Regions from separate parts of the Trichococcus flocculiformis genome, predicted to be linked through region 2. Evidence: predicted binding sites of a transcription regulator. Region 2 holds the regulator's gene; each other region holds the start of a gene.

Region 1 (4,338 bases), 380 kb from region 2:
TCCATTATAGCTGATTGCTCAGCATTTTTGCACTCATTGTCCGAAAAATCCCAAAAAATAAGCGAGATTCACAGTGGAATCTCGCTTAATATGTCTTGGCCACGAAATTAACGACGCAAACCTAATCTTTGGATCAGTTCACGGTAGCGTGCAACGTCTTTGTTGCGCAAGTAAGCCAACAAGTTACGACGGTGTCCAACTTTTTTCATCAAACCACGGTAAGAATGGTGGTCTTTTTTATGAACGCGTGCATGCTCGTTCAAGTGGTTGATTTCATACGTAAGAACTGCAATTTGCACTTCAGGGGATCCAGTATCTCCTTCGTGAATAGCGTATTCTTTGATGATTTCATTTTTAAGTTCTTTTGAAATTGCCATTTTTTTCACCTCTTTCATAAAGTTACCTTTAACTGAGTAGAACGTTGGTGAATCGTTTAACCAAGTTGAAGGTCGTATATATAATACAAGGACTATTTTATCGTAATTCCTTACCGATTGCAAGTGAAAATCACTTTTTTATAATCCTTTGTATTCGGCTTTCAGCTCCAACACCATATCACGGATTTCGGCAGCTTTTTCAAAATTGAGGGCTTTTGCCGCTTCCCGCATATCCCGGTCCAGTTGATCGAGTGCTTCGCGGCGTTGTTCCATCGTCATTGCTTGATAGATGCTTAGAATGCTTACGTCACCGTCGCCTTCTTCAGGAGCGTGAGAGATACGGATGCGATCACGCACTTCTTTGATGATTGTTTTTGGCGTGATACCATGCTTAACATTGTAGGCTTCCTGCGTCGCACGGCGCCTGTTGGTTTCGTTAATCGCCCGCTCCATGGAATCTGTTATGCGGTCTGCGTACATGATTACTTTTCCGTTCTCGTTTCTTGCTGCTCGACCAATTGTCTGAACAAGTGAACGTTCACTGCGCAGAAAACCCTCTTTATCGGCATCCAAGATGGCAACGAGCGAAACCTCGGGAACATCCAGCCCTTCTCTTAACAGATTGATACCGATCAACACATCAAATTCTCCCAAACGGAGATTACGGATGATTTCCGCGCGCTCCATCGTTTTGATTTCGCTGTGCAGATAATTTACCTTGATGCCGACTTCCTTCAGATAATCAGTCAAATCTTCGGACATCTTCTTCGTCAAAGTTGTGATGAAGACCCGCTCATTCCGTTCGACGCGCAAATTGATTTCACTGATCAGATCATCGATCTGACCTTTGATTGGCCGCACTTCCACAATCGGATCCAATAAACCGGTGGGACGGATGATCTGTTGGGCAACATATGGGCTTTGTTCATACTCGTATGGGCCAGGGGTCGCTGAAATATAAATGATCTGGTTGACCCGCTCCTCGAATTCCTTCAACGTCAATGGGCGATTGTCCAAAGTACTCGGGAGACGGAAGCCGTACGCCACCAACTGTTCCTTTCGCGAACGGTCACCGTTGTACATGCCGCGAATTTGAGACATCGTGATGTGCGACTCGTCGATGACGGTCAAATAATCATCCGGGAAAAAATCAAGCAACGTATACGGAGGTTCTCCGGGAGCACGCCCGTCCATATGTCTGGAATAATTTTCGATTCCGTTGCAATATCCCATTTCCATCAACATTTCCATGTCGTAGTTGGTGCGTTGCTCCAACCGTTGGGCTTCCAATAGTTTATTTTCAGCGCGCAGCACCTTCAGGCGATCTTTCAATTCTGCCCGAATCATATCGACGGCATGCAAGGTTTTTTCTTCATTCGCCACAAAGTGAGTGGCTGGGAAAACAGGAAAATGGTCGACATCGTTCTTGATTTCTCCGGTCAGCACATCCACTTCTCTGATCCGATCGATTTCATCACCAAAAAATTCGACTCGAATGGCCTCATTGTCGCGGGATGCCAGAAAAATTTCAACAACGTCCCCGCGCACACGGAACGTTCCACGCCGAAAATCGATATCATTGCGTTCAAACTGCATTTCAACCAGCCTGCGCAATAGTTCATTCCGTTCCATCTCCATTCCTTGCCTTAACGATAGCGTATGCTCTTTGTAGTCCAACGGGTTCACCAGACCATAGATGCAGGAAACGGAAGCGACCACAATCACGTCGCGCCTTTCCAACAAGGAACTGGTGGCAGAATGACGAAGTTTATCGATTTCATCGTTTACGCTGGATTCTTTCTCTATATAAGTGTCACTCGAGGGAACATACGCTTCGGGTTGATAATAGTCATAGTAGCTGACAAAATACTCGACGGCGTTATTCGGAAAAAACTCCTTCAATTCGCCATACAGTTGACCTGCCAGCGTTTTATTATGCGCTATGACGAGCGTTGGCTTGTTCACTGCTTGGATGACGTTTGCTACCGAAAAAGTCTTGCCGGTCCCCGTAGCACCCAGCAACGTTTGCGCCCGTCTGCCCAGATTCAACCCATCAACAAGCTCTTTGATGGCTTCCGGCTGATCCCCGCTTGGTTTGTATGGGGAAACTAATTCAAAATGATCTTTCATAATAGCTGATTCACCTCTTCACTCACTGTTACAATTATTTTACCACCCAAACATACTTTCGTACACTCTGGAGTCTTTACCATGGCCTTAGCTGATTCTGACGCAAAAATTACGAAATATGTGTACAGAAATTCCGTGTCGCAAGGAATAAAAGGGAATCTCTTTCATTTTTTATTGCACAACCCCTCAAAATTATGTATAATATGGCATGTTGGCAAAACAGCCTAATAGTTATAGAAATAAGGAAAGAGGGGTGAACCCAATGCCAAATATCGATTCAGCAATCAAACGTGTTCGCACTAGCGAAAAAGCTAACCTAAAAAACAACGCTCAAAAGAGCGCTATGCGTTCAGCTATCAAGAAATTTGAAGCTGCAGTAGCAGAAGGCGCTGAAAATAGCGAAGAATTATTGAAGGCAGCAGTTAAATCTATCGATTCAGCAGCTTCTAAAAACTTAATTCATCAAAACAAAGCGTCTCGCGACATTTCTCGTTTAACTAAAAAATTAGCAAAATAATTTTTTGATTTAAGAGACTTCAAAACGTAAGGCCGAAGACAGACCCGCTTAGCTGGTCCGTCTTCGGTCTTTTTCGTATGATTTTTCACTGCTTGGGCATTGCGTTTGCGTAGCGGATCAGAAATAACTCAAATTGTATTTCCTTCAGCCCTTGCCCTGTCTTCATGTTGTATTCCGTCTCGACCAATCCCTGAAAAGCATCCGCCAGGACTTTTTCGGATAGGTGCCTCACTTGTTGGACAGCAAGTTTCACACGATAAGGATGGACCTTCAATACTTTGGTGATGTCGGTTTGTTGGTACCCATTTTTTGAAAGCAGCTTCACTTGCAGCAACAACCGGAATTGCCCTAAAAGGATAGCATTGACTTTGATAGGTTCTTCTTTTTGGAGCAATAGATCCCGATAGATCTGGATAGCCAGATACGTGTTCTTGTTCAGAACCTGTGTCACCAATTCAAATATATTCTGTTCCAGATTTCGAGGAATCAAGTCGATCACCATTTGTTTGGTGATTTTTTTTTCTTCAGATCCAGAAAGAAATAGCTTGGGCAACTCTCTCATTCCCCGCGACAGTTGATTTTCGATCCGCTCGTAAAACAATTCGAGTGCGTCGCGGTTCATCTGGTAACCTTCATTTTTGATCATGTCCCCTAAAAATTTACGGGCTTCTTTCTCCGCTAATGGAGAAACATCCACAGTGACAGCCTTCTTCGTCAAAAGTTTTGCTATTTTTTTTCTGCTGTCCAATTTCTCGTAAGGCGCAAAAATAGCCAGAACCGTTGAAGGCGCCGGATTCTCCAGATAGCTCTCCAGCCAACCAAGATCATGTTCCAGTCCATTTTTGGATTTTTCGGCCGTCAAAAAGAGCGGATTCTCGATAATGACCAAACGTCTTTCCCCAAAAAAAGGCAGCGACTCCGCATCTTCAAGAGCCCGATCCAACAACGTCCCATCCATATTGAATATGCCGACATTCAAATCCTTGTCGGCTTCGTCAACCACCGTACGCAGCAACAGCTGCTTCGCTTCTTCTATAAAAAAATCTTCTTTGCCCAAAAATAAATAGACCGGCTGAAGCTGACCTTTTTTTATTTTGGACATCTCCGTTGTATAATTCACGTTTGGACCACCATTCATCATTTTTATTTTTTGTTCTCCAAAATGGTTCGCCATTCTGTTTCTTCTGACCCATACAAAAAGTGGATAGCGCCCTGTCGATCCGTACGAAATATAGGGATATTCCGCAATTCCAGACGTTCCAGTATTTGCGCATCCGGATGTCCATACCGGTTCTGTTTTCCAGCCGATATCAA
Region 2 (4,338 bases):
ATGAGCGTCAAACGCCAATCGATCAAGAAGAACATCGTAAAGAGCGTGATCCCGCCTGAAGAAATTGAATCTGCCAATGTCAGGATACCTGCGCCGGCGACCATGCGGATGGCATTCAAATCATTCGTCGCATGCGCCATCAGATCGCCTGTCCTGTACTTTTGGAAGAAGACAGCATCCATTTCGGTGAAATGCTTGAACAATCTTGACCGAAGTATCTTTTCCAGTTCTGCTGAAGTTCCCCAAATCTTCATCCTCCAAATATAACGGAAGAGGTACTGCAGCACGCCCGCTATCAATATGATCACTGTCCACTTCCACAAAGAAGCCATCGTTAACGTGCCAAGTGCAATTTCATCGATAATGATTCCGACGATGCGCGGCGATACAACCTGAAGTATCGCCACAATGATCAGGAAAAAGACGCCCACAAAATAGGCTTTCCATTCCTGACGAAAAAACCAACTCAATTTTTTGAAAATACTCACGGATATTTCCCCTTTCTTGCGTTTATTCAGACAAAATAAAAATGTGGAACCGTAAAGATCCACATTTTGTATATTATTTCATTAGTCTATTTCTTTTTCTTTGTTGATTGTGCTTTCATCGAAGCCATAATTTGTTTAACTTTTCTTTCGGATGGTTTTTGACCCATCTGCATCATCATAGAACGCAACATTTCTTCATTGATCGGTGGATTTTCTTCAAAATATTTTACCATATAACGTCTTGCAAGGAAAAATCCGCCAACCGCTCCTATTACTATTCCTAAAATAACCATCATTACCCATGCTGTTGTTGACACGTATTCATCCCCCTTTCCAAAGCATTCATTCATTAATTGTACTAAAGATTATGAGAAAAAGAAATAGCAATCACGGATAAATTTAGCGATTTTTGGAAAACGCTTCAACATTTGCTGTATTTGTGGCAATACTAGGCATATTCTAACATAATTTTCAAAGAACATGCGAACATCTGTTTGATTTTTTGAGGGATTAATGGTATCCTAAACGATATAAATATAGGATTACGGAGATGATGATCTCATGGTTAAAAATAAAGATTCACGCCAAATTGAAGTGCTTCAATACATTTATGAAGAAGTCCAGGAAAAGGGCTACCCGCCGACCGTAAGGGAAATCGGAAATGCGGTAAAACTGTCATCTACATCTACGGTTCATGGCCATCTGTCGCGTCTTGAAAAAAATGGTTTTATCCAGCGGGATCCTACAAAACCCCGTGCGATAGAATTGACCCAAGCAGGTCTGGACAAATTGGGGATCCTATCAGATAAAATGCCGTTGTTGGGTACTGTCACAGCCGGAGCGCCCATACTTGCCGTAGAAGAAGCAACCGACTATTTCCCGGTTCCCCCGGATCTGCAATCCAATGCGGGATCTTTATTCATGTTGAAAATCCGCGGAGAAAGCATGATCGATGCCGGCATCTTCGATGGCGACTCCGTCATTGTCAGAAAACAGAACACGGCTGAAAACGGAGATATCGTCATAGCCATGACGGACGATGATGAAGCGACCTGCAAACGTTTCTACAAAGAAAATAACTACTATCGTCTGCAACCTGAAAATTCGAGCATGGATCCGATCATCCTGGATTCTGTCCTCATCCTGGGTAAAGTAGTCGGCCTGTACCGGAACCACATCATTTAAAGAACAGTCCTCCAACTGACGCAAAAAGGCTGCCAACCGGCAGCCTTTTTGCGTGTCTATGCTTATTTAGGATTACTTCTCTTAGTATTCCATCAGCGTGAAGATGTCATACCCTTGGATCAGATCTCTGCCCTTTAAATCCAGCAACTCGATCAAGAACGCCAAGCCCACAACTTCTCCGCCTAATTTTTCAACCAATTCTATAGTCGCGGCTGTAGTGCCGCCAGTAGCCAACAAATCATCACAGACCAGCACTTTATCGCCAGGCAAGATGGCATCTTGATGCAGTTGCAATGTCGCTTTCCCGTATTCCAGCCCGTAGGATACTTCAACTGTTTCGCGGGGCAATTTGCCTTTTTTGCGGGCCATCGCGAATCCGCAGCCTAATTCCACAGCCACAGGGCAACCGACCATGAAGCCACGCGCTTCAGGTCCGACTACTTTATCAACATTCAAGTCTTGAGCATATTTCACGATTTCCTTGATTGAATAACGATAGGCTTCGCCATTTGCCATCAAAGGGGAAATATCGCGGAAAATGATGCCTTGTTCCGGAAAATCTTTTACGTCAGCAATATATTTTTTTAAATCCATTTTTATGTTCCTCCTAATTATTGAACCATCATCTGTTCATTCAACCATTTTGTCAGTTGCGAAAACGGGCTGTAGATGAATATTTTTTCAGCTTCCATTTTCTGCAGGCGATCTTTGTATACTTGTGTATCAGCCAAAGCCCTTTTGACGGGATTCTTGACCTCATTGATGAAACCATTGTCTATTGTAACAAATCCCGCCTCCAAAAACACTTGAATCATGAAAATGGCAAGATTTTTCTTGATTTTTAAATATTCTGCCAAAGCATCTAATCGATTTCTCACGTCGATATCCTTATGCGAACGGATATACTGGTAAAATTTTGCAAACTGGTCTTTAGGAGGAACGCCATCTGCGTATACGCCATTCGATTCATGAGAGACGACATACACATTTTCGAACTGATTACTCTTCAGGAGATTCGCCAAAAGGTTCAGCTTCAAAGGACATTCGAAGAGCACGAGATTCTTGGCGCTGACGGCCTGCAAGGCATCCACTGTATTGTCTGTGAGCAAGGCCGCATTCGAACTGCTTGGAATACGCTCATAAAATTGTTTCATGATGTTGGAAGTCGAAAATAGATACAAGGCATCTTCCACAGCCAATACCGATTCTTGGATGACCGAACTCCTTTTGTCAAAAAACTGAACATGTTTATTTTTAATGTCCCTCAACTGCAGTTGAGGCTTCGCGCTGTCCCGCCAAACATTAATTGAAAGCTCGCCGATTAGGGAAACGACATCCGCCTCATTCAAATGATTGCTGATGCTCCCCTTATTGAAGCCGATCACATCCAGAAAGAGCTCCTTATCCTTAAGCTTGAACTTTAGATGCTTGTTGTCGGCACCGATTTGTCTGATGTCTGTCAAAGGTACATTTTGGAAGCCGAATATCGGCTTCGGATTGTCGGTACCATATGGTTTCAGCAACTCCAATTCCTTCAAAAACGGCAAGGTGACGTCAGCAAGCGGCAAGATGGCGTCTATATAAATGGATTCGCCCAGCACGATTGCATCATGATAGCGAGCAGCATAGTTGTTGATCTTTTCAGAGAAAGCGGCTAAATCAGCAGCAGGAAGACTCATGCCTGCTGCCATTTTGTGCCCACCGAACTTCGTAAGCGAATCCTTTGCATCTGCCAATGCAGCATAAATGTCCAACGCCTCGGTGCTGCGGGCTGACCCTTTCGCGATACCGGTTTTTTCGTCGATATTAAATAATACGGTTGGCCGTCCAAATTCCTCGACCAATTTGCTTGCCACGATTCCGAGAACGCCCTGATGCCAATTCTTGTGGCCTAACACAACAACGTCCGGCAAATTTTCATTCTTCGCCAATTGGATACGGGCTTCTTCATGGATGGACTGAACTATGTTTTGTCTCTCGACGTTTTTTTCCTGAATATAGGCAACCAATTCAGCAATTTTTTCTTCGTCGAATGACAGCATCAATTCAGCGCCCGGACCCGCATCTTCCAATCGACCGACTGCATTCAAACGTGGTCCGATGATGAAACCGATGCTCTCTTCGTCCAAAACAGCCGTATCTATTCCAGCGGCTTCCATCAATGCAGCCAACCCGAGCCGATGCGCTTGTTTCATGACTTGTAGTCCTTGTTTCACGATCCAGCGATTTTCGCCTGTCAAACTAACAAGGTCCGCAACAGTGCCGATAGCAGCCAGGTCAAGTGATTCAAAGGGCATTTCCCCCAGAAGGGCCGCCGCGATTTTTAGGGCGACGCCAGCTCCGGAAAGATCCGGGAAAGGATAGGACCCGGCAGGATGTTTCGGGTGGATGACAGCATATGCATCAGGTAAGACAGCCGGCAATTCATGGTGATCGGAAACAATGACGTCTACCCCCATTTTTTTTGCCATCGCTATTGGTTCGTGACCGGAAACTCCGTTATCGCAAGTCAGGATCAGTTGCGCCCCGTTTTCGATCAGTTTTTTGAATGCGGCGGCATTTGGGCCGTAACCATCCGTGAAGCGATTCGGCAAATAATAACCGACATTGCCTCCCAACACTTCAATGGTTTCCACGAGTATGCAAGTACTTGTGATGCCATCCG
Region 3 (4,338 bases), 630 kb from region 2:
AGCGGTTCTTTTCGACGACGACTGCGTAAGCAGCGGGCAGGTCGACAAGACCGGATACGGCTGATTGGAAGGATTGTACTTGTTCAGCTGTGACACCTGGTTTCAGGTTCGCGAATGACTGTTTGACTTCCTTCTCGTTTGCAAAATCATTGAAATAAAGCTCGATGTTTCCTTCTTCGTATTGTTTCACCATTTGGCATTCCTCCATTTTCTTTTCTGGTAAGTGTCATGACTGCTTACACCTATAACGACGAAAGGGGATAGGCAATGTGTAACCCCGTCTTTCAGGCCTTCAAAAAAGGGGTGGCTTTGGTTTGGATCTGGCGTCTTCTTTTGTAGAGCGTTTTGCGCGAAATGCGTTGTTTTTTTGCGATTTCGGTGATGTTCAGCCCCTCGAGCGCGTCCCGCAGATAGGCATTCTCCTCGGCTGTCAGACAGGCGCAAAGGCGTTGCAGCAAATCCGCTTGCTCGAATTGGTCTTCAAACGAAGTTGTGCTGGAGACTTCCTCCAGCTCTTCTTCGCAAAGGTAGGCTTCACGGCTTACTTTTTTCTGTTCCTTGCGGATTTGGTCCAGGAAAGTCCAATGGATTTTTTGTTTGGCATAGCTGACGAACAAAAAGCTGTTCTCGGTCACGAGCGCATCCTTCAGGCACGTTTCGTACGTGTCAAAAAGGGTGATCAACCCTAATTGATAGAAGTCGTCGTAGTCGTTGTGGTCCGGATACCGGTTGATTTTTTTCAGACAATGATGGATGACACCCGCGTACAGGTCGCACAATTGGGTGGCGGCTTCATCGGTGCAGATTCTTTTTTTCATATTCATGGCGTTGCCTCCGTATGTAGTGGATGGCGTGATGCAGGGGAGAGCCCTGTGCATGCTCATCACGGCCTCGGCAAGCTTGCTGATGCCTATATTATCGATCCGGAGGCGGCAAGGTCAAAACTGCAAATGCGGCAAAAAAGAAGAAAAATGCGGTACTGGTCATCTATTTGCAGACGAATTTAACGGATATGCGATAAAATGTAAGCGCTTCTATATCATTCGAGTTGAAAGTAGTATATATTTTTATTAAACATTTAATTTGGGGGATTTTATGGAAAAGAAGACGGGAAAAAACTATTCGAATAATCAGAAACGGCAAGCGGATGAGCAACCGATGATGGAGCAACGCGGTAAAAATAGTGTCGGAAAATCAACAGCAGAATTATTGGCGCAAGCATTCACGAATGGAGCAATAGAGGAAAAAAATGCAGGCCCCTCTTTTGATATCGAACTGTGGGAAACGATCCTTTCGGGTCTGCGGACGTCTTTGCAGGAATCCACATCGGCCCAGAGTCAGAAAGAAACGGAGGAGCCTTTCTTCGTTTTGCTCGATCCAGTAAGTACCCAGCCTTATTTGGATCGCGCTTGGGCTTTGGATCGGTTTGTGCTGGATGACTCATTTCTGTACATTATGAGCTTGGACCCGCAACTGCACCAGACCGACTTCCGCACGCTCATTTTTTTCAAAGACGGTCGCCTCATCAAAACGCGCGAAAACAGCAACAATGTGATGTTCTCTTTGTTTGAACTGATTGGTTTCGATTATGATTTCATTCGCGGGATCTCCACACGGGTCAGCGGCAAGGATACCCATTGTGTTCCCTATATTTTTGGGAGGTACCGATTTTTGCCGTTGAGCGGTCCGACCCGCAAAAACAGTTCCTGGATCAATCTTTCAAAGGTGCTGCATTCCCGGACTTTAAAAGGGGAAAAGGGAGTGGAAGTCCACTTCGTGAATCAGCATGTTTTCCACTTACCGGTGCGTCCGCAATTTTTCACCGAAAAAGTCAAACAAGCCAGCCAAACCGTTCATCGCCAAAATCACCTTTTGCACAGCGTCCTGACAAATTTCGATTACGCTGATGGAATAAAAGAAGAGCGCAAGCACAATTTGCTTGGGAATGCGTTACACGCCAATGCGGCTCGGCTTTCGACGATTCCGATGGATGAATATATCCAAATTGTTCAGTTTTCTTTGGCTGAAACGGCTTTGCGCCATCCTTCGTTGCGTGACAACCCGGTTGCGGACGAGGCGCTGCATCTGCTGCGGGAGAATCTGTATGGGGGACTTCCCCATTTAAGGAATGCACCCATCTGATCAGCGGTGCCGGGTAAAGTTTAGTATGATGGGAAAATAGGCTATCATTTGTGATTCAGGTTGAAGTATTTTACAATGAGTTCAAAGAATAAATCTTCAGTCATGGGAGGAATCGTTATGGACAAGAGAATCGAAGGTACCTTTGCTAATCAGGAAATGTTGCTTGATGAAATTACGCATCTGATTAAGCATGAGGGCTATGCGCCTGAGCAACTGCTGGTCATCACCCGCAACGGAAAAAGCAATTTCATCACGGAAGAGACGGCTGTACAAGTTATCGTAACCGGCGAAGACCGTGAGGAGGACTCCTTATGGGACAAAATCGTTAAGTTCTTTACGGTGGATTTGGAAGAGGAAGAGGAGGAAGCCATTTTCGAGCGCTACGGCATTGACGAGGATACGTACGAACGGTTTGAGGATGCTTTGGATGATGGGGAATTGTTGCTGCTGATCGATGATGCCGCTCCGATCAATGATGAACATGCCGAATTTCTCGTGCGCGATGGCATTTTGCCTGACGAAAAAGCCGTCCCTGTTGCAGCCGTCACTGCCACGAAACCGGATTGGGCATCCGCCGATAGCGAAGAAGCCGGCGATGTTCCGGCTCATTCAATCGAAGCCGAGAAACAGCTCGAAGTCACCGAAGTTGCAGCTGCGTCGCCGACACAACCAGCCGATGTGACCGACGACATCACCGGACAACGCATCGAAGCTGAAACGGTGGCGGATCCTGCAATGGCGGAAGACAGTCACCGTCTACCGGAAATGCAGTTTGACAAAGATGACTCCTTGCCGGAACTGGAAGAAGAGAAGGAACAGTTTTCCAAAGACCCATTTGGAGGAGACACGGTTGCTGCAGAAACCGGTGAAGATGCGGAAGATATCGAGCCTGATTATGAAGAGACGGATAAACCGAAACCGGCTCTGTGATTGACAGAAACACCCAGGGCTGCCTCGAAAGAATGAGGCAGTCCTGGGTGTTTTTAGCACGCGGCGGGGATTTCGAACATACGTTTTGTTCCTTTCGGATTTTGTGTGTATAATAGCAAGTGAGATTCGCCGAAAGGATGTAGAGAATGGACCATACCGAAGAAGAGGCTGAGAAATTGCCTGTTGTCACAAAAATAACTATCCAGAAAAAACGCAAGGACCGCTTCAATGTCTTCATCGACGGAGAGTACGCCTTTCCGATATCGGAAGCTGTATTGATCAAGGTTGGTTTGCATAAAGGCATGACGCTCACAAAAGAGCGCAGCGCTGAAATCGAGAAGGAAAATTACGATTACATGGCTTACACGACAGCCGTCAATTACCTGTCCTACAGCCTGCGCAGCGAGAAAGAAGTCCGCAAGAAACTGCTCGACGAAGAAATCAGTCCGGACGCAATCGAACGTGCGCTGACGCGGCTGGTGGATCAGAATTACGTCAATGACCGAATCTATGGCGAAAGCTACACGCGCACGGCGGCTAACCTGAACCTGAAGGGACCGCAGCTCATCGCCAACGAACTGAAAGGAAAGGGCTTATCTGAAGAAGACATCGCCTTTTCCCTGAAACAATATCCGCATGAACTGCAGCTGGAAAATGCTCAAACGATTGCCGAGAAGCAACTGCGCAAACAAAGCCGGGTTTCTTCGCATGAAGCGGCATCAAAGATCCGTCTCCATCTGCATCAAAAAGGCTATCCTTCCGATATCGTCCTGGAAGTGATGGGCGAGATCGAAACGGAGAAAGAGGAAGAGGATGAAATGGCCGCATTGCGCCTGCAAGGGGACAAGCTTTGGCGCCGTTATGAACGCAAAGCGAAAGGCCGTGAGCTGCACCAAAAAGTCAGGTCTGGCCTTTACCAAAAAGGTTACCCGGGAGAATTGATCTCCGCCTATATCGAAGAAAAGGAACAGGAAGCTGAATAATGACAAATTTGGAACACGAAAAAATATTCAAAGCAGCCGGCATCGAAATGTGGCCGGCGGAGAAAATACAGGCTTTCCGCAAAGCGCTGTTGGACTGGTACGACAAAGAGAAACGCGATCTGCCTTGGCGCCGGACGAGCGATCCCTACAGCATCTGGGTTTCGGAAATCATGCTGCAGCAGACACGGGTGGATACGGTCATCCCGTATTATCATAATTTCCTGGATAAATTCCCGGACATCGCAGCGCTGGCGTCAGCGCCGGAAGACGCGATCCTGAAGGC

Evidence for each region. The regulator LexA, encoded in region 2, represses DNA repair genes until DNA is damaged. The targets are predictions, from matches to a motif close to CNAACANNTGTTNG.
Region 1: a site for LexA is predicted at 2,555-2,568, ahead of uvrB (excinuclease ABC subunit UvrB). Genes of this name have one in related genera too.
Region 3: a site for LexA is predicted at 3,146-3,159, ahead of recX (recombination regulator RecX). Genes of this name have one in related genera too.

Annotation. Positions count from the first base shown of each region.
Region 1 covers NZ_OY759718.1:1,572,801-1,577,138, reverse strand. Annotated here, with positions in the region: gene rpsO (30S ribosomal protein S15) at 108-377, opposite strand; gene uvrB (excinuclease ABC subunit UvrB) at 516-2,507, opposite strand; gene rpsT (30S ribosomal protein S20) at 2,770-3,024, shown strand; gene holA (DNA polymerase III subunit delta) at 3,110-4,144, opposite strand; gene ACKPCD_RS07590 (DNA internalization-related competence protein ComEC/Rec2) at 4,168-4,338, opposite strand, start outside.
Region 2 covers NZ_OY759718.1:1,952,052-1,956,389, forward strand. Annotated here, with positions in the region: gene ACKPCD_RS09245 (ABC transporter ATP-binding protein) at 1-488, opposite strand, end outside; gene ACKPCD_RS09250 (YneF family protein) at 575-805, opposite strand; gene lexA (transcriptional repressor LexA) at 1,050-1,673, shown strand; gene ACKPCD_RS09260 (adenine phosphoribosyltransferase) at 1,755-2,267, opposite strand; gene recJ (single-stranded-DNA-specific exonuclease RecJ) at 2,285-4,338, opposite strand, start outside.
Region 3 covers NZ_OY759718.1:1,323,823-1,328,160, forward strand. Annotated here, with positions in the region: gene ACKPCD_RS06400 (DUF1659 domain-containing protein) at 1-193, opposite strand, end outside; gene ACKPCD_RS06405 (sigma-70 family RNA polymerase sigma factor) at 285-824, opposite strand; gene ACKPCD_RS06410 (competence protein ComK) at 1,096-2,142, shown strand; gene ACKPCD_RS06415 (general stress protein) at 2,260-3,072, shown strand; gene recX (recombination regulator RecX) at 3,219-4,055, shown strand; gene mutY (A/G-specific adenine glycosylase) at 4,055-4,338, shown strand, end outside.